DNA from 3 places in the Brevundimonas sp. BAL450 genome. Region 3 is predicted to be linked to each of the others. Evidence: predicted binding sites of a transcription regulator. Region 3 holds the regulator's gene; each other region holds the start of a gene.

Region 1 (6,877 bases), on a different contig from region 3:
TCGGCGGTGCGGCGGGGGACGGGGATCATGGACGTCCATACCGACTGGACGGTTGGACCTCAAGCCGCCGAGACGGTGGCCATGGCCGCCCCGGATGACGTATAGGGCGCGCCTCCCCATCTGACGGAACATCATGGCCGCCAAGAACGCCTCAAGACCGCCCCTCATCGCGCTCAAGGACATCCGCCTGCAGGACGGACCCCGCCCCCTGTTCGAGGGGGTCGATCTGGCCATCGAGCCGCGCATGCGCGGCTGTCTGGTGGGCCGCAACGGCGCCGGCAAGTCCACCCTGATGCGGCTGGTCATGGGCATGATCGAGCCGGACTCCGGTGACCGCACGGTCCAGACCGGCACCCGCTTCGCCTATGTGCCGCAGGAGCCGGTGATCACCGGCGAGACCCTTCTGGACTACGCCGTCTCCGGCGGGGCCGAGCCCTGGACCGCCGAAAGCTGGCTCGAGACCTTCGGCCTGTCGCCCGCCAAGGCCGCCACCGGCCTGTCGGGCGGCGAGATCCGCCGCGCCGCCCTGGCCAAGGCCTTCGCCGAGGAGCCCGACGTCCTGCTGCTGGACGAGCCCACCAACCACCTGGACATCCTGGCCATCGAGCGGCTGGAGCAGGAGCTGGCCGCGTCCCGCATGGCCGTGCTGACCGTCAGCCACGACCGCGCCTTTCTGAACAAGGTCACCAACACCTGCTACTGGCTGGAGGGGCGCCAGGTGCGCACCCTGAACCGGGGCTTCGAGCATTTCGACGCCTGGGCGGATCAGGTCACGGCCGAGGAGGCCGAATCCCTGCGCCGCCTGTCCAAGGCCATCGAGGCCGAGACCCACGCCTTCTACCGCTCCATCACCGGCCGCCGCACCCGCAACGAGGGCCGCGCCCGCCAGCTGCGCGCCATGCGCGCCGACCGCTCCGAGCGTCTGCGCGACCAGCCCCGCGAACTGTCCCTGGACGTGGATTCCGGCGGCCAGTCCGGCAAGCGGGTGGCCGAACTGCGCGGGGTGACCAAGGCGTTCGGCGATCGGGTCATCCTGCCGCCCTTCACCACCCGCATCCTGCGCGGCGACCGCATCGCCATCGTCGGGCCCAACGGCGCCGGCAAGACCACCCTGGTCAAGCTGATGCTGGGCGAGCTGGAGCCCGACTCCGGGTCGGTCAAGCTGGGCGTGGGTCTGGAGCCGGTCTATCTGGATCAGGCCCGGGCCGAGCTGACCGGCGACATGACCCTGCGCGACGCCCTGACGCCGGGCGGCGGCGACTCCATCATGGTGCGCGGCACGCCCAAGCATGTGGCCGCCTACGCCAAGGACTTCCTGTTCACCGACGGCCAGCTGCGCCAGCCGGTCTCGACCCTGTCCGGCGGCGAGCGCAACCGGCTGCTGCTGGCCCGCGCCCTGGCCCAGCCCGCCAATCTGCTGATCCTCGATGAGCCCACCAACGACCTGGATATGGACACGCTCGACCGGCTCGAGGAGCTGCTGGCGGACTATGACGGGACCCTGATCCTCGTCAGCCACGACCGGGATTTCGTCGACCGCCTGGCCACCTCCACCATCGCCCTGAACGGCCGGGGCGGGGTTGTGGAGACCCCCGGCGGCTGGACAGATTTCGTGCGCCAGAACCCGGGGTTCCTGAGCGAAGACAAGGCGTCCACCGCCGCGCCCGCCGCTCCTGCGAAGCCGGCGGCCGCCAAACCGGCCCCCGCCGCGCCCACCCGCAAGCTGTCCTACAAGGACGCCCGTCGGCTGGAGGAGATCGAGCGGCTGATGGCCGAGGCGCCCGCCGCCATCGCCGCGAAAGAGGCGAAACTGGCCGACCCGGACCTCTACGCCCGCGACCCCGCCGCCTTCCAGCGCCTGACCGACGAACTGCAGGCCCTGCGCGACCAGATCGACGCCGCCGAGACCGAATGGCTGGAGCTGGAGGAGAAGAAGGCCGCGCTCGCGGGGTGAACCAGGCCTTCCTCCCCCGCCTGCGGGGGAGGGGGACCATCCGAAGGATGGTGGAGGGGGCGACCCGGACGCCGGCGCTTGAATTTGCCCCCCTCCACCGCTTGCGGTCCCCCTCCCCCGTTCGCTGCGCTCCGGGGCAGGAGATGGCCCACGAAAAAGGCCGCCGGGGTTTCCCCCGACGGCCAGCACGTCCGTCCGGCCCGATCCCCGCGGGGTCGGCGGCGGGTCGCGAGGACCAGCCGGACGGAGTGTCTCTTGAGGCCCCGGCGCGGGACGAGGCTGGCTGATCGTGGTGATCAACCGGACCTCATCCCCCGCGCCAGAACCGGATCGCTGCGCGGTCCGGTGCGCGGGGTCCCCTTCTCCCATCGAGAGAAGGGATCAGTCGTCCTGGCCTTCCTCGGGCTCAGGGGCGCCCAGCATCTCCTCGGCGATCTGGCCCGAATGGGCGCGGACGGCCTTTTCGATGGAGGCGGCGATGTCGGGGTTCTGCTTCAGGAACTCGCGCACGTTCTCGCGGCCCTGACCGATGCGCTGGCTGTCATAGCTGAACCATGAGCCGGACTTCTCGATCACCTCGGCCTTGACGCCCAGATCGATGATCTCGCCGATCTTGGAGATGCCCTCGCCGTACATGATGTCGAAGATCACCTCGCGGAACGGCGGGGCCACCTTGTTCTTGACCACCTTCACGCGGGTGGTGTTGCCCACCACCTCGTCGCGGTTCTTGATGGCGCCGGTGCGGCGGATATCCAGACGCACCGAGGCGTAGAACTTCAGGGCGTTGCCGCCGGTGGTGGTTTCGGGCGAGCCGTACATCACCCCGATCTTGTGCCGGATCTGGTTGATGAAGATGACGATGCAGTTGGTGCGCGAGATGGAGGCGGTCAGCTTGCGCAGCGCCTGGCTCATGAGGCGCGCCTGAAGGCCCGGCAGGCTGTCGCCCATCTCGCCCTCGATCTCGGCGCGCGGCGTCAGGGCGGCGACGGAGTCCACCACCACGATGTCCACGGCGCCCGAACGCACCAGGGTGTCGGTGATCTCCAGCGCCTGCTCGCCGTTGTCCGGCTGGCTGACCAGCAGGTCGTCCAGGTTGACGCCCAGCTTCTGGGCGTAGCTGGGGTCCAGGGCGTGCTCGGCGTCCACGAAGGCCGCGGTGCCGCCCGCCTTCTGGATCTCGGCCACGGTGTGCAGGGCCAGGGTCGTCTTGCCCGAGGATTCCGGGCCGAAGATCTCGATCACCCGTCCATAGGGCAGGCCGCCGATGCCCAGGGCCATGTCCAGGCCCAGCGAGCCGGTCGAGACGCTGGCGATCTCCGCCACAACCCCGCCCTTGCCGAGCTTCATCACCGAGCCCTTGCCGAACGCCCGGTCAATCTGAGCCAGCGCCGCTTCCAGCGCCTTGGCCTTGTCGCCGTCTTCCTTGCCCACGAGTTTCAATGCCGCCTGCGCCATTACTTTCGGTCCTTTTGCCACGATTCCCCGTCTGTCGTTCCGGAAGAGGCCCGCTACCGACCCGCCCCTGCGACTGACGCCATATGTGCATGGTTTGTTCTCGTTCGCAATATGTTCTTTTTTGCAGGTACGTCCGATTTTGACAGAGATGGAGCAGGCCGTTCAAACCGCCTGGGTTTGTCTCGCCTCGTCGTATCCGGCCAGGGCTTCACCCATGGCCTCGAACAGGCCCGCGAAGGTGATGGGCTTGGCCAGGTGGCCGTCGGCGCCCGCCTCGCGCCCGGCCTGGACATGCTCGTCCAGGGCGTTGGCGGTCAGCATCAGGATCGGCGTGCGCGGGCGGGCGCGCTCGATCTCCAGGGTGCGGATTTCGCGGGTGGCGGTCAGGCCGTCCATGACCGGCATCTGCATGTCCATCAGCACCAGGTCCCAGTCGGCCTCGCCATAGGCCCGCACCGCCTCGGCGCCGTCCGCCACCGCCGTCAGGTCCATGGCCGTCTGGGACAGCATCACCTCGATCACCTTGCGGTTGGCGGGATGGTCGTCGGCCAGCAGCACCCTCAGCGGCATGGCCGTCAGGTCGGCGCGGTCCACCGGGGCGGCGGCCGGGACCGTTTCAGCCTCGGCGGCCGGCAGGGGAATCGCGAACCAGAAGGTGGAGCCTGCGCCCGGCGTGCTGTCGCAGTCCAGTGTCCCGCCCATCAGCCGGGCCAGATCGCGGGAGATGGCCAGGCCCAGGCCGGTGCCGCCGAAGCGACGGGTGATGGAGCCGTCAGCCTGCTGGAAGCGGCCGAAGATGCGCGCCTTCTGTTCCGCGTCGAAGCCGATGCCGGTGTCCCTGACCGAGAACCGCACACAGTCGCCTTCGCCGGGCTCCACCGTCAGGGTGATCTGGCCCTGGCTGGTGAACTTCAGGGCGTTGGAGACCAGATTGGCCAGGATCTGGCGCACCCGCACCGCGTCGCCGTTCACCACCCGGTCCACGGCTGGATCGATGTGGGCGGTCAGCAGCACGTCCTTCTCCTCGGCGCGCAGCCCCCACAGGGTGGTGATGTCGTGCACCGCCTCGCCCAGATGGAACGGCGCCCGCTCCACGGTGATCTGGCCGGACTCGATCTTGGCGCTGTCCAGGATGTCGGACAGCAGGCGCTCCAGGGTCTTGCCGGAGGAGCGGATGACCTCGGCCATTTCGTGCTCGCGCGGGGTCAGGTCCGCCCGCGCCAGGGCGTCGGCCATGGCCACGACCCCGTTCAGCGGCGTCCTGATCTCGTGGCTCATATTGGCCAGGAAGGCGGACTTGGCGTCGTTGGCCTGGTGGGCCCTGAGGCGGGACTCGCGCAAATGCCGGCTCTGGCGCAGCTGCCAGATGAGGACGCCCGTCGCGCACAGCAGGAACACGATGGCGATGCCGACGATCCAGCGCTGGGACTGGATCACGTCCTGCTGGAGCCCGGCGTTGGTCTGGGTCATCTCGAGCTGGCGGCGGCGCTCCTCCAGCTGGGCCTGCATGTCGCCGGTGACCTGATTGATGCCGGCGCTGAAGCGGCGCGCGGTGGCCACCTCATTGTCCACGAAATGGTCGCGCAGCACGCGGTAGGCTTCGGCGTTGCGGCCCTGGGCGAACAGCAGCTCGGCCCGGGCCAGGGGCACGCGGGAGACGCCCTCCTCGCGGAACTCGCCGGCCGCCTGCAAGGCCTCGATGCGCGCCATGTCCCGCGCCGCCGCCTCGGCCATGCCCAGCCGCGCCCGGGCGATGGCCCGACGCGGCAGCATCTGGGGCGCCAGGAAATCGGCCGCGCCCAGGTTTTCGCCATAGGGTTCGAGGCACGCCAGCACATCGCGCCAGGCCCGCCGCGCCTCGGCCGTCATGGCGCAGAGATTGGCGTCATAGACGATCAGGCTCTCCAGCCCGGTGCGCTGCGCCAGGCGGCGATGGGCCAGAAAGAGGGCGTGGGCCGTCTCCGTGTCGCCGATCTGGGTCGACAGGCGCGCCAGGTTGTAGAGGCTGTCGAAATCGGGACGGGGGTACTCGGGCTTGTTGTAGTCGATCTCGTACCGGCCGAAGGCGGCGGTGGCCCCGGCCACGTCGTTCAGCTTCATCAGTCCGATGCCGGTCATCTCCCACAGGCCGGCGTGGGCCGTGCGGGAATAGGGACGATCATCGGGAATGCGGCTGTCCATCTCGGCCAGACGCTCCAGCCCCTCGCCGATCCGGTCCTGATCCATCAGGGCCAGGGCGTGGATGCGCACCGCGTGGGCCCGGACGAACCAGTCGTCCGTGGTGTCCGCGATGCGCGCCATCTCGGCGGCCGCGGTGGTGTCGCCCTGATCATAGAGGATGGTCAGATCGTTCAGAGCGGCGATGGCGATGTAGCGGTCGTCGCCCTGCCGCGCCGCCGCCTCGGCCAGCCGCCCGTTCCACAGCCGCGCCTGCTCGAACTCGCCCTGGTTCAGGCTGATCCACGCGACATGATAGAGCCGGTTCAGCCCTTCGCGGTCATCGCGCGTCAGGGCCTCGCGGCCGAAGGCGTAGAGATCGGCGAAACTGGTCGCCCCCGCCCGGGCCTCGACAGCCTCGGCCAGCTCCATGGCCGTGCGATGCGGCGTCTCGGCCCTGGCCGGGGATGCGCCCGTGACGATCAGGATGAGGGCCGCGAGAAACGCGGCGCGTACGACATGCATGCTACTAACCGTCGAGGGACGGCCGTCATGGTGAACGTCAATCCTTGATCAAGCCTTAGCGGACTTGGCTTTTACGCGCCGAACGCCTCTTCCAGCGCCTTGAACATGGGCTTGGGGCGGCCCAGCCAGTCGAACATCAGGGGCTCGTCGCGGCCGTCGTCCCAGTCGCCGCGCCGCAGCACGCTGTCCCGGTCGCGCAGACCCCACACCGTAAAGGCGAAGCGCTGACGCTCGGGCAGGGCCATGAAGGCGTCAGCGATCTCGCGCACCCGCTCGGTCTGCAGTTCGCGACGGCGCGGGGTGCGGGTCAGGTCGGTGCGTGAGCGGCCCATGGACATGTCCAGTTCCGAGACATGGATGGGCAGGCCGAACTGGGCCATCTCGTTGATGAAGGCCGCCGTGCGCCCGGGCTCGATGTCATAGTCGATGTGCGACTGGGTCCCCAGCCCGCCGATGGGCGCCCCCTGCCCCAGCAGCCGCTCCACCATGCGCAGGAAGGTCGCGCCCTTCCGGGGATTATGCTCCAGATTGTAGTCGTTGATGAACAGCACCGCGTCCGGGTCCGCCTCGGCCGCCACCTCGAAGGCCCGGCGGATGTAGCCGTCCTGTCCGAAGCGCGCGGACCAGTGACAGTCGCGCAGGCCGTTGCCGTCTTCGGCCACGGCTTCGTTGACCACGTCCCAGCCGGTCACCCGGCCCCGGTAGCGGCCCATGACCTCGCGGATGTAGCGGTCGTGCTCGGCGGCGAAGCGGGTCTCGTCCAGACCCTCGAAATAGGCCCGGCCC
Region 2 (6,877 bases), on a different contig from region 3:
CCGAAGCCCTTGATCTGCTCGAAGCAGCGCCGGGCGAAGTCGGGATCATAGCCCCGCTCGATCATCTTGCCGACCATGCGGTCCTCATAGGTGTGCAGCGTCCCGTCGCCCCGAAAGGTGCCCATGGCCTTGCGCAGGCCGTTGGCCTCGCGGTCGCTGAACTCGGCGGCGACCATGGCCACCTTCATGGCCTGCTCCTGAAACAGGGGCACGCCCAGGGTCCGGTGCAGGATGGTCTTCAGCTCGTCCGGGTCATGGGGCGGCGCCGGGCTGGCGTAGACCACGTCCTCCTGACCCTTGCGGCGGCGCAGATAGGGATGAACCATGTCGCCCTGGATGGGGCCGGGCCGCACGATCGCCACCTGGATCACCAGATCATAGAAGGCGCGGGGCCGCAGGCGCGGCAGCATGTTGATCTGGGCCCGGCTCTCCACCTGGAACACCCCGATGGAGTCGCCCTTGCACAGCATGTCGTAGACGTCCGGCTGTTCGGCCGGGACCGAGGCCAGGTCGTGGTCCACCCCTTCGTGCGCCTTGATCAGATCCAGCGCCTTGCGGATGCAGGTCAGCATGCCCAGCGCCAGCACATCCACCTTCATCAGGCCCAGCTCGTCGATGTCGTCCTTGTCCCATTCGATGAAGGTGCGACCCGTCATGGCCGCATTGCCGATGGGGACCAGCTCGTCCAGCCGCCCGCGCGTCAGGATGAAGCCCCCCACGTGTTGGCTCAGATGGCGCGGAAACCCGAGGATGCGCCCGGCCATGTCCACGGCGCGCCGGATCATGGGATTGGCCGGGTCCATGCCCGCCTGTTCGATCTGGGCGTCGGGGATCGACGACCCCCAGCTTCCCCACTGGGTGGAGGCCAGGCGCGCAGTCACGTCCTCGGTCAGGCCCAGGGCCTTGCCCACCTCGCGGATGGCGCTGCGGGGGCGATAACGGATCACGGTGGCGGCGATGCCCGCGCGCTCGCGGCCATAGGTCTCGTAGATGTGCTGGATGATCTCCTCGCGCCGCTCGTGCTCGAAGTCCACGTCGATGTCGGGCGGTTCGTTGCGGTCCGCCGACATGAAGCGCTCGAACAGCAGGTCGTGGTGGACCGGATCGACGCTGGTGATGCCCAGCACGTAGCAGACCGCCGAGTTGGCCGCCGAGCCGCGCCCCTGACACACTATGCCCTTGTCTTCGGCCACCCGCACGATGTCGTGGATGGTCAGGAAATAAGGGGCCAGATTGCGCTCGGCGATATAGGCCAGCTCCTTTCTGATCAGGCCCATGACCTTGGCCGGCGCGCCATCCGGATAGCGCATCGGCAGGTGGCGGTTCACCAGGGTCTGCAGCCAGCCTTGCGGCGTCTTTCCCGGCGGAATGGGCTCCTCGGGATATTCGTAGCGCAGCTCAGCCAAATCGAAGGTGGAGCGGGCCAGCAGGGTCTGGGTCTCCGCCAGGGCCTCCGGCGCGTCGGCGAACAGGCGGGCCATTTCCTCGGGAGGCTTCAGATGGCGCTCGGCGTTGGCCAGCAGGCGCCGCCCGGCCTGATCGATGGTGACCCCTTCGCGGATGCAGGTCAGGACGTCCTGAATATCCCGCGACTCCGGCGCGTGGTAGAGCACGTCGTTCATGGCCAGCAGGGGCGTGCCCGCACCCTCGGCCAGCGCCATCAGCCGCGCCAGCCGCCGCCGGTCGTCGCCCCGCCGGTGCATGGCCGCGCCCAGCCAGACCGCGCCGGGGCGGGCCGGCCGTCTATCTTCTGGTCGGGAACGGCGATGAGCAGCAGGCCGTCCGGGTCCGCCAGCAGGTCATTCAGATGCAGCAGGCACGCGCCCTTTTTCGCGCGTCGCGAGCCCAGGGTTAGCAGCCGCGTCAGCCGTCCCCATCCGGCCCGGTCCTCAGGGTAGGCGACGATGTCCGGCGTCCCGTCCGCGAACACCAGCCGCGCCCCGGTGAGCAGGCGAAAGCCCTGCACCCGTTCCCGGATGGCCTCCGCCAGATCGGGCCCGCCGGTCGTATCGTCCACGAAGATCACCTCGCCGGGCGAGCCGCCGGTGCGGACCTTTTCGGGCGCGCCGCCGTGTTCCTTGAGCTGTTTCAGCGCGCTCCACGCCCGCACCACTCCCGCGACGGTGTTGCGGTCCGCCAGCCCCAGCCCGGTGTGGCCGCGTAGCACGGCCGTCAGCACCAGATCCTTCGGGTGCGAGGCGCCGCGCAGGAACGAGAAATTGCTGGCCGCGACCAGTTCGGCGTAGGCGGGGATGGGGGCGTTCATGCGAACAGCCCGTGCACGTACCAGCGCGGCGGCGGATCATCGCCATAGCCGCCCGCGCGGAACAGCCAGAAGCGGCGGCCCTCCTCGTCCTCCACCCGATAATAGTCGCGCACCCGGTGGCGGGGCGCGCGCCACCACTCGGCCTCGATGCGCTCGGGGCCTTCGGCGCGGATGACCCGGTGGGTGGCGCGCCGCCACTGGAACCGGGCGGGCGGGCTGTCGGGCGCCAGGGCCACGGCCTCAACCGGCTGGGGCGGATCGAACAGGTGCAGCGGCCGCAGCGGGGGCGACTCCGGATCGGGGGCGGGCCAGACCTCGCCACACGGCGCGGCCTGGGCGAGCGTGAGGCGGCTGGACCGCTCCGGCAGGTGCGAGGCCACGGGCGTGACACGCAGCACCGCCTCGGGGCCCAGCCGCGCGCTCAACTGGTCGATCAGGGCGTCCAGGGCCTCGCCGCCGTGGGGGCGTCGGTCGAAGGCGATCTGCCGGGCCGCGACGGCGCGCAGATGCTCGGCGCCCAGACGCAGGTGATCGAAGCCGAAGCCGGGATCCACCGGCCGGGCCAGCGCCGCCAGCCTTTCGCGGAACAGACGCATGACCACCCCCGCCTCGCGCACGGGACGTGCGGTCTGCAGGGCGATGCGGCGGACGTGGCCGTCCAAGCGGTAAAGGCTCAGAACAAAGCGCCGTGCGCCCTGACCCCGGGTCTCGAGCTGCTGTTCGGCGCCCTTCAGCAGGTCGGCGATGACGGCGTGCACCGCGTCCAGATCGGTGATGGGTTCGGCGAGCACCCGGTCAACGGTGACCGGCGCCGCCGGACGGTGGGGGGTAATGCGCACATCCACCCGGCCCATCACCCGGTCCAGCCGGTCCGGGAAATCGGCGCCGAAGCGGGCGGCCAGCGGCGCCCGGGGCCGGGCGTCCAGATCGCCGAGGGTCTTCAGCCCCGCGCGGCGGATGGCCTGATGATCGCGCGGGGCCAGCTCCATGGCGGCCACGGGCAGGCAGCGGGCGAGGGCCGCGTCCTGACCCTCCGGCGCGACGCCGCCGGGACCGAACCGGGCCAAGGCGCGGGCGGTCTGGGGCGTGCGGGCGAGGGCCAGCCGGACCTGCAGCCCGAGGCGTTCAGCCCGGGCCCTGACCACGCCGACCATCCGCGCCTCGCCGCCGAACAGATGGGCGCAGCCGGTCACGTCCAGCATCAGGCCGTTGGGCGCGTCCAGCGCCGCCATGGGGGTGAAACGGTCGAAATCCTCCAGCACCGCGCGCAGCAGTCGGGCGTCGGCCTCGCCGTCGTGGGGAACCGCCGCGATCCCGGGTACCCGCGCCTGGGCGTCGGCCAGGGTCATGCCGGGCGACAGTCCCAGCGACAGGGCGGCCGGGTTCGCCGCCGTCAGACGCAGGGCGCCCCGGTCCTTGTCCACCAGAACCACGAGATGCTCAGGCGGCGCGGGATCGGCCTGTTCCCGCCGCAGCCGGTCGGTCGGCAGGACGGGAAACCAGACCGCCAGATGCCGACGGCGTGACGAAACTGCGCGTCTCACGATCCCACTCCATGGTCCATTCGCCGGGCGGCGCGCCGGACCGGCTGCGCAACAGCCGCGCGCGAAAAGCGGGTCTTCCCGGCGCATTGGCGGCTAGGGGCGCTGACGGGGCCGAGGCGATGGACCAGCGGGTCTCCGCCGCGCTGGGCGCCGGCTCGGCGTTGGCCCGCACCAGCAGGCCCAGGGTCGAGCCGCTGCGCGCCGCCATCATCAGTCGCCGGCTGGCGGTCAGGCCGTGGACCCTGGCCTCGCCCCAGCCGCTCATGATCACCGCGCCCGCCGCCCCGCTGCGTAGCGCCTCCTCGCCCGCCGCCAGCAGGGACGCGGCGTCGGACACCCGCACCAGGATCAGAGCGCCCGGATCCAGGCCCCAGGCCGACAGCCCGGGGCCAAAGGGCTCCCCCATCTCGGATCGCCCCATTGTCTGAAGGATCCACACCATCGCGCCCGCCGAAGCCCGGGACGCCAGACCCAGGGCGAACCCCTGCGCCGCCACCGCCTGACGCGGCGCCTCGGGCAGAACCTCGTGCACCGCATCGGCCCTCACCGCCCCCAGCCGCTCATCCAGCGCCTCTACCCCCAGCCGAAAGGACCGCACGGACGCGCACTGCCTGGGCTCCAGAGCTGAAAGCTGGCGGCGCAGATGGTGAAGGGCGAGGGGCGGAGGCATAAATGTTCCTGGTATGTTCCTCTATATGCCTCCTCTTCAGCCATCAGAGTCAAGCGGAGGAATTCAAGGGAAGCAGCGGCCGCCAGGGATTGGGCTTGGGCTTTGAGAGCGAGTGGGGCTCGTTTGCATACGAACGCCCAATGATCGCTCCTGACGATAAACGCCGCTCAAGGCTGGCGGCCATGAACTCTAGGCCTAATGATCTAATAGGTTGGTGCGAACACGGGGATCGGAACCAGAGGCCCGCACAAAGTCTGCTTCGGGCTCATTGCGGCGGTTGGCACGTCCGCTTTTCGGGCACTGAGCAAGCATCGGATGTCATTTGGCGGCGAGCCACAGAGCGTTCCGCCCATCAGCTGAAGAGCAGTCAAGGCTCCAGTGCGCTATGATATCGGTCAGTCAGACGATCTATAAGGCCGATGGCGCTAGCCGATTAATGCCAAGGATTGACCATCGTGATCCAGACCGACGGAACAGACGAGCTTCTGCGCACACTCGTGCTGGTCTTGGATCTCTGCGGGACATTCGCCTTTGCCCTCAGCGGGGCCATGGCGGGCGTGCGGCGGCGGCTCGATCTGTTTGGCGTGCTCGTGCTGTCCTTCGCGGCCGCCACGTTCGGGGGCATAGCCCGGGACTTGCTGATCGGTGCGACGCCGCCCGCGGCCTTGCAGGACTGGCGGTATCTGGCGGTGTCCCTGACGGCCGGAGCCATCGTCTTCTTCTGGTCGTCCCTGATTGAGAAAGTGCGCAATCCCGTCCGCATGCTGGACGCGATGGGCTTGGCGCTGTTCGCGGTCGCCGGCACGGAGAAGGCCCTCGCCTTTGGCTTGAGCCCGGCGATGGCTGCCCTGCTGGGGATGCTGACGGGCATTGGGGGAGGTGTCGCGCGCGACGTCCTGCTGGCGGAAATTCCGGCGGTCCTTCGGTCGGACCTGTATGCGGTTGCCGCGCTGCTCGGGGCGGGGATCGTGGCCGGGGGCAGTCTGCTGAATTTGCCCATACTGGTCACGGCGCTAGCCGGCGGCCTAGCCTGTTTCAGCCTGCGGGTGGCGGCGATCCGACGAGGGTGGAGACTGCCTGTCGCAGCACCCGGGCGGAGCTAGACCGTTTTGATACTGCCGGGCTTTAGACAAGTGTGCTGTAGAATTCGGCGGCCCGCCCTTAAGTTGACAATTGACGCTCTGGGAGCGCACTATCGCTTCGTTATGTGGAAATACGCCATCCCTTCGCGGAATACGCTTCACGCCGGACGCTTCGTCGGAGGCGTCTAGCCCCAAACTCGTCTTGAGCGAAAGCTCAGAGTTTGGGGACTGCCTTCCTGCACGCATTAGATTGAAATCAGCGGCGCGATAACTTCGGCCATTCCCGACGCGTGTTCGGAAGTCCAGAATTTTTTACAACAACCTGAACGCTGCGCGCCTCGGAGGCGCACGCCCCGATGGGTTGCGTTAAAATTCACAGAACCGGACAATACGATGACGAAAACCAAATCCAGAACGATCAAGAAGCCGCGACTTCTCATCACAACGAGCGATCTCGAACTTCTTGAGTCGATGGTCGGTCATAGACCGACCTCCGCCGCCGCGAAATTGCTGGGGGAGGAACTCGACCGGGCCGTGGTCGTGGGCGAATTTTTCAACGGTCGGCCCTTCTGCCGGATCGGGAGCCGGGTCACCTACGAGGATCAGGGGTCCGGCCAGACCCGCGAAATCCAGCTCGTCCTGCCTGCCGATTCGGACATCGACAAGCGCTGCGTTTCCGTCCTCAGTCTGGTCGGCGCCGCCTTGCTGGGCCTGACGACGGACGCCGAGTTCGACTGGACAGATGACAGGGGCCGGCCGCACCGGCTTAAGGTCCTGGATGTGGTGAATGACCATGCCCCGCACGTCGGATAGCGACGCCCGGCTGCTCGCGGCCGCATCGTCGGAAGCGCTCTGCGCAGCGCGCTGGGAGCGCATTGATCTTGAAACCAGGCGGCCCGGTGTGGCGCATCGCGAGCTGCTGCTCGCGAGAGCGGCCGAACTGGCCCTATCCCCCGTCGGGCGTGACCAGCTGATCTCGCTCGCGCTCGAGCGCGGCGCGTCGCCGGGCGACCCCGATGCGTCCCTGATCGACCTGTCTGACCGGCCTGCCGAACGCGCCCGGATCGCCCGGAGCGTCTTTGGACGAGGGCCTCGCCGGTCGTCCGAGACCGTGGCGCTGGTAGGACAGATCGAGGAGGGGCACGCGCGACGTCTGGGCCGGGAAGCGCGGTTCGACCTCCTGCCGGAGCGCCTTCTGCAGGATGCGATCCTGCAGGAGCTGCTTTGGGATCATCCCGACATACCCGCGAGCGACGATACTCGGCTGACCATGCTCTGCTCCGTCCCCCGACTTCGGGACCGATCCGAAGACCTG
Region 3 (6,877 bases):
TAGCTTTCCCTTTCCGGGACAGGAGCATTCTCCTTGGCGAGGCGATGCACCCGGCCTAGAACAGCCGCATCATGATCCTGGTCGTCGATAACTACGACAGCTTCACCTACAACCTGGTCCACTATCTGGCGGAACTGGGCGCGCCGACGCATGTCATCCGCAATGACGACTTGAGCGCCGACGAGGCGCTGGCGCTGAACCCCGATGCGGTGCTGCTGTCCCCCGGCCCCTGCGCGCCGGATCAGGCCGGCATCTGCCTCGATGTGCTGGCCAAGGCCCCCGACAGCCTGCCCATCTTCGGCGTCTGCCTCGGCCACCAGGCCATGGGTCAGGCCTTCGGCGGCAAGGTGATCCGGGCCAAGACCCTGATGCACGGCAAGACCTCGCCCATCCGGCATGAGGGCAAGAGCGTGTTCCGAGGCCTGCCCGATCCGTTCACCGCCACCCGCTATCACAGCCTGGCGGTGGAGCGTGAAAGCCTGCCCGACGTGCTGGAGGTCACCGCCTGGACCGCCGACGGCGAGATCATGGGCCTGGCGCACCGCACCCGCCCGATCCACGGGGTCCAGTTCCACCCCGAATCCATCGCCACCGAGCGCGGCCACGACCTGCTGGCCAACTTCCTCGACATCGCCGGCGTGCGCCGTCTGGCCGCCGCCTGAGCCATGTCGGACGCCTTCAAGCCCATCCTGTCAAAGCTGGCCGACGGCCGCGCCCTGACCGCCGATGAGGCGCGGGCCTTCTTCGCCGCCTGCCTGCGCGGCGAGCCCACCCCCGCCCAGATGGCCGCCGCCGTCACCGCCCTGCGTCTGCGCGGCGAAACGGTGGAGGAAATCGCCGCCTTCGCCACGGAAATGCGCGCCGCGGCCCTGAAGCTGGACCTGCCCTATGAGGTGATCGACACTTGCGGCACCGGCGGATCGGGCCTGCACACCTTCAATATCTCCACCGCTTCGGCGCTGGTGCTGGCGGGCGCGGGGCTGAAGGTCGCAAAGCACGGCAACCGGGCCGTCAGCTCGAAATCCGGCTCCTCCGACGTGCTGGCCGCGCTGGGCGTGAATCTGGCCGCCTCCCCCGCCCGGCAGCGCCGCGCGCTTGACGAGGCCGGCATCGCCTTCCTGTTCGCCCCTGCCCACCACAGCGCCATGAAGCATGTGGCGCCGGTGCGCGCCGACATCGGCTTCCGTACGGTTTTCAACCTCTTGGGCCCGCTTTCGAACCCTGCGACGGCGAAGCGTCAGGTCATGGGCGTCTATGATCCGCGCCTGCTCGAGCCGCTGGCCGAGGTCCTGGGCCGTCTGGGCGCTGTGCGCGCCTGGACCGTGCATGGCCAGGGTCTGGACGAGCTGACCACCACGGGGGCCACCGAGATCGCGGAATGGCGGGACCGGGCCGTGCGCCGCTTCACCGTCACCGCCGCCGACGCAGGCCTGCCCGAGGCCGCGATGGACGATCTGATGGGCGGCGACGGCCCCCACAACGCCCGCGCCCTGACCGCCCTGCTGGACGGCGCCGCCGGTCCCTATCGCGACATCGTGCTGCTGAACGCCGCAGCCGCCTTGGTGGTCAGCGACAAGGCCGATGATCTGGCCCAGGGCGCGGCCCTGGCCGCCGCCGCCATCGACGACGGACGCGCCCGCGCCGCCCTGGACGCGCTTGTGCGCATCACCAATGAGGAAGAGGCCGCCGCGTGACCGACGTTCTGAGCCGCATCGCCGCCTACAAGCGCGAGGACGTGGCGGCGCGCAAGGCCGCTCGCTCCCAGACCGACATCGAGGCGCTGGCCGCCGCCGCCTCGCCGCCGCGCGGCTTTCGTCAGGCGCTTGAGGACAAGGCTGCGCCCGACCGCCCGGCCCTGATCGCGGAGATCAAGAAAACCAGCCCGTCCAAGGGCCTGATCCGTCCGGACTTCGACCCGCCCGCGCTGGCGAAAGCGTACGAAGCCGGCGGCGCGGCCTGCCTGTCGGTGCTGACCGACGGCCCCAGCTTCCAGGGCGACGACGCCTATCTGGGCGCCGCCCGCGAGGCCACCGCCCTGCCCTGTTTGCGCAAGGATTTTCTCGTCGACCCGTGGCAGGTGGCCGAGAGCCGGGCGTTGGGCGCCGACTGCATCCTCGTCATCCTCGCCATGATCGACGACACCCTGGCCGCCGAGCTGATGGCCGAGGCGGCGCGATTCGGCATGGACGCCCTGGTCGAGACACATGACGAAGAGGAAATGGCCCGCGCCTGCGGGCTGAAGGCTGATCTGGTGGGCATCAACAATCGCTCGTTGCGGACCTTCGAGGTGGATATGGAAACGACCGAGCGTCTGGCTTTGCTGCGCCCGTCAAACGCCCTGCTGGTGGCGGAGAGCGGCATCTTCACGCCCGCCGATGTGGCCCGCGTGGCTCACGCCCGGGCCCGCGCGATCCTCGTGGGCGAGAGCCTGATGCGCCAGGACGACGTCACGGCGGCGACGAAAGCGTTGCTGTCGGTAAGTTGACATTAACGAAGAACACTTACAGAACATCGGCATCAGTTCACGGCTTGTTCCCGGAGTGATTCCGGAGCGGCCCGCGGGGAAGATGGCCGATGCTCACGCGCAAGCAGCACGAACTCCTGATGTTCATTCATGAACGCATCAAGGAGACGGGCGTCTCGCCCTCGTTCGACGAGATGAAGGAGGCGCTGGATCTGGCCTCCAAGTCGGGCATCCACCGCCTGATCACGGCGCTGGAGGAGCGCGGCTTCATTCGCCGTCTGGCTCATCGGGCGCGGGCGCTGGAAGTGCTCAAGATGCCGGAACAGGCCACCGCCTCGGCCCCGTCACGCGGCCGCGCCGCCTTCACGCCCCAGGTGATCGAGGGCGCGGGCCGTCCCGCCGCCATCCAGCCCGCCAACGACACCCGCGAACTGCCCCTGCTGGGCAAGATCGCCGCCGGCACGCCCATCGCCGCCATCCAGCACGAGCGCGACCGTTTGATGGTGCCCGAGAGCATGCTGGGCGCGGGAGAGCACTATGTGCTGGAGATCGAGGGCGACTCCATGATCGAGGCCGGCATCCTCGACGGCGACATGGTGGTCATCAAGCGCGTCGACACGGCCAGTTCCGGCGAGATCGTCGTGGCTCTGGTGGAAGGCGAGGAAGCCACCCTCAAGCGCCTGAGAAAGAAGGGGGCATCCATAGCCCTGGAGCCCGCCAACCGCGCCTACGAAACCCGCATCTTCGGCCCCGACCAGGTCGAGGTCCAGGGCAAGCTGGTCGGCCTCATGCGGCGGTATCACTGAACAATATTCCGCTCATCCCGGCGAAAGCCGGGACCCAGTGCTTTGGGTGTTGCAGCGGATCAGGATCATCAACCGCTCGCCAGTCCTGAAACGCCGGCGTCAAGCTGGACAGGACTTGATCCCGGCTTTCGCCGGGATGAGCGGAGAAATCAGGCATCCTCCAGCATCACCACGCCCGGCGCAGACTTCAGCGCCCCGCGCAGGGACGCGTCCAGCCGGTAGCGGCCGGGCAGCTTCATATCCACCTCGGTGCGTCCTTCCAGCGAGGCGACCAGCACCACCTCCCCGCCCCGGTCGCTGACCGCGCGGTCCAGCCGCGAGCGCAGGGCCTCCAGCTCGGCGGCGCGCGGCGACACATGGATGCGCAGGCCCACGACCGCCTGCTCCATGGCTGTATCGATGGGGCTGGCGGAATCGCCGAAGAAGCGCACCTCTCCGTCCGCCGCCTTGGCCCGCACCCGCACCAGCACCGCGGCGCCGGGCTCCAGCACCTCGCGGCAGGCGCGCAGCTGCTCGGGCGGGAACAGGCATTCGAACTCGCCGGTGGGGTCCGAGAAGGTGACGAAGGCGAATTTCTCCCCCGTCCGGGCGCTGGCCCGCTCCTGACGACGGCGCACCACGCCCGCCATGTTGAACGCCTCGTGCCCCGCCTCGGCCAGACCCAGGGCCTCGGCCACGAAAGTCACGCGCTTGCGGCGCTTCAGCACCTCGGCCATGTCCTCCAGCGGGTGACCGGACAGGTAGAAGCCGACGGCCGACAGTTCCTCGTCCAGCTTCTCCGGCCCAACCCAAGGCTCCACCGCCGCAAGTCGCGGCCGCGCGGCGCCGGCCTGATCCCCGCCGAACAGGCTGACCTGCGACGAGGCGCGCTCGGCGGCCACGCTCTGGCAATAGGCCATCAGCTTGTCGGCCTGCTCGAACAGCTGACGCCGGTTCGGATGGATGCTGTCAAAGGCGCCGGACCGGGCCAGGTTCTCCAGCGCGCGCTTGTTGACGCTGCGCGGATCGACCCGCTCGAGGAAGTCGAAGATGTCGGCGAACGGCCCGCCCTCCTCCCGCACGGCCTGCACGTGGCGCATGGCCTCCAGCCCCACGTTACGGATGGCGCCCAGCGCATAGAGCACCGCCCCCTTGCCCTCATCGTCAAAGGCCACGTCGAAATCGGCCGAGGAGGCGTTGATGTCCGGCGACCGGATCGGCACCTCGAAGCGCCGGGCGTCCTGATAGAACACCGCCAGCTTGTCGGTATTCGAGATATCCAGGCTCATGGAGGCGGCGAAGAACTCCACCGGATGGTTGGCCTTCAGCCAGCCGGTCTGGAACGAGATCATCGCGTAGGCGGCGGCGTGCGACTTGTTGAAGCCGTAACCGGCGAACTTGGCCACCAGATCGAAGATGCCGCCCGACTGCTCCTCCGGGACTCCCTTTTCCGACGCGCCCTTGGCGAAGCGCGCCCGCTGGAAGTCCATCTCCTCCTTTTTCTTCTTGCCCATGGCGCGGCGCAGCAGATCGGCCTCGCCCAGGCTGTAGCCGGCCAGGATCTGGGCGATCTTCATCACCTGCTCCTGGTAGATGATGACGCCGTAGGTCTCGGTCAGCACCTCGGTCAGGCTGGGGTGCAGATAGTCCACCTCGGCCCGCCCGAATTTGCGGTCGATATAGGTGTCGATCATCTCCATTGGGCCGGGTCGATACAGGGAGATCAGGGCCGTGATCTCCTCGATGGAGCCGCAGCGCATCTTGCGCAGGGTGTCGCGCATGCCTTGGGATTCCAGCTGGAACACCCCCACCGTCTGGCCCGAGGCCATCAGCTCATAGGTGCGCGCATCATCCAGCGGCAGGCGGCTCCAGTCCTGCGCCGCGCCCCGCCGCTCCAGATAGCCCCGCGCGCGGTCCAGCACCGTCAGGGTCTTCAGGCCGAGGAAGTCGAACTTCACGAGACCCGCCGGTTCCACCCATTTCATGTTGAACTGGGTGGCGGGAATGTCGGACCGCGGATCCTGATACAGCGGCACCAACTGGGTCAGCGGCCGGTCGGCGATCACCACCCCCGCCGCGTGGGTCGAGGCGTTGCGGTACAGCCCTTCCAGCTCCAGCGCCGTGTCCAGCAGGTGGCGCACCGACGCCTCGGCGGCCCGGGCCTCCTTCAGGCGCGGCTCGATCTCGATGGCCTGGGCCAGGGTTACCGGATTGGCGGGGTTGGCGGGCACCATCTTGGCCAGACGGTCCACCTGCCCCAGCGGCATCTGCAGCACCCGGCCCACGTCGCGCAGCACGGCCCGCGCCTGCAGGGTGCCGAAGGTGATGATCTGGGCCACCCGGTCGGCGCCGTAGTGCTGCTGGACGTAGGTGATGACCTCCTCTCGCCGCTCCTGACAGAAGTCGATGTCGAAATCGGGCATGGAGACCCGTTCGGGATTCAGGAACCGCTCGAACAGCAGGCCGAACCGGATGGGGTCAAGGTCGGTGATGGTCAGCGACCAGGCCACCAGCGACCCGGCGCCCGAGCCCCGGCCGGGCCCCACGGGGATGCCGTGGGCCTTGGCCCATTTGATGAAGTCCGACACGATCAGGAAGTAGCCGGGGAAGCCCATCTGCTGGATGATGGACACCTCCCACTCCAGCCGCGTCCAGTATTCCTCTTCGGGCGCCGCCAGCGTCAGGCCGTCCAGCCGGGCCTTCAGGCCCTCGCGAGCCTGGTGCGCCAGTTCGTCGGCCTCGTTGCGGCCCGCGCCGGTGTCGAACCGGGGCAGGATCGGCGCGCGGGTCTGCACCAGAAACGCACAGCGGCGGGCGATCTCTATGGTGTTGTCGCAAGCCTCCGGCAGGTCGGCGAACAGGGCCCGCATGTCGGCGGCGGGCTTGAACCAGTGCTGGCCCGTCACCCGGCGGCGGTCGTCCTGGCCGATAAAGGCCCCGTCGGCGATGCACATCAGGGCGTCGTGGGACTTCGCCTGCCGCGCCTCGGCGTAATGGACGTCGTTGGTGGCCACCAGAGGCACGTCGCTGTCATAGGCCCAGCGCACCAGCCCGGGCTCGGCGGCCTTCTCGGCGTCCAGACCGTGCCGCTGCAGCTCCACATAGAACCGGTCGCCGAAGGCCGCCTTCATGGCGTCCAGCGCCGCCCGCGCCTCGGCGGTCTTGCCCCCCGCGAACAGACAGTCCACCGGCCCGTCCGGCCCGCCCGACAGCAGGATCAGCCCTTCAGCATGCTGCTCAACCAGCGACCACGGAACACCTGGCTCGGCCAGCGCCATGGAGCCCAGATAGGCCGCCGACGACAGCGCGCACAGGTTCAGCCAGCCAGTCTCGTTCTGGGCGATCAGGACGACCGTGGGCGTCTTCGCCCACCGCTGACTCATCCGCCCGCCGATCTCCAGAACGGGCAAGGCGCAGGCGATGATGGGCTGAACCCCGGCGTCCCGCGCCGCCTGGCTGAACTCCAGCGCCCCGAACAGGTTGGCCCGGTCCGCGACGCCCACGGCCGGCATGCCCTGGCCGGCCGCCAGCTGGCCCACCTTGCCCGCCTTGATCGCGCCTTCCAGCAGCGAATAGGCCGACTTGACCCGAAGATGGATGAACCCGTTACCGGCTTCGTGCGCCACGC

What was found. Region 3 encodes LexA, which represses DNA repair genes until DNA is damaged. Its sites were predicted from a motif close to ATGTTCNCNANNTGTTCT; they were not measured.
Region 1: a site for LexA is predicted at 3,510-3,527, ahead of recA (recombinase RecA). Genes of this name have one in related genera too.
Region 2: a site for LexA is predicted at 4,483-4,500, ahead of IWC96_RS15935 (ImuA family protein). Genes of this name have one in related genera too.

What each region holds. Positions count from the first base shown of each region.
Region 1 is NZ_JADWOW010000056.1:111,018-117,894, forward strand. Features, by position in the region: gene IWC96_RS12135 (TetR/AcrR family transcriptional regulator) at 1-29, opposite strand, end outside; gene IWC96_RS12140 (ABC-F family ATP-binding cassette domain-containing protein) at 134-1,954, shown strand; gene recA (recombinase RecA) at 2,336-3,409, opposite strand; gene IWC96_RS12150 (ATP-binding protein) at 3,572-6,091, opposite strand; gene IWC96_RS12155 (endo-1,4-beta-xylanase) at 6,163-6,877, opposite strand, start outside.
Region 2 is NZ_JADWOW010000043.1:72,879-79,755, forward strand. Features, by position in the region: gene IWC96_RS05285 (error-prone DNA polymerase) at 1-1,703, opposite strand, end outside; gene IWC96_RS15930 (hypothetical protein) at 1,661-2,266, opposite strand; gene IWC96_RS05290 (DNA polymerase Y family protein) at 2,263-3,810, opposite strand; gene IWC96_RS15935 (ImuA family protein) at 3,707-4,480, opposite strand; gene IWC96_RS05295 (trimeric intracellular cation channel family protein) at 4,936-5,583, shown strand; gene IWC96_RS05300 (GreA/GreB family elongation factor) at 5,956-6,375, shown strand; gene IWC96_RS05305 (hypothetical protein) at 6,350-6,877, shown strand, end outside.
Region 3 is NZ_JADWOW010000055.1:60,992-67,868, forward strand. Features, by position in the region: gene IWC96_RS10670 (aminodeoxychorismate/anthranilate synthase component II) at 72-662, shown strand; gene trpD (anthranilate phosphoribosyltransferase) at 666-1,694, shown strand; gene trpC (indole-3-glycerol phosphate synthase TrpC) at 1,691-2,485, shown strand; gene lexA (transcriptional repressor LexA) at 2,575-3,270, shown strand; gene dnaE (DNA polymerase III subunit alpha) at 3,420-6,875, opposite strand.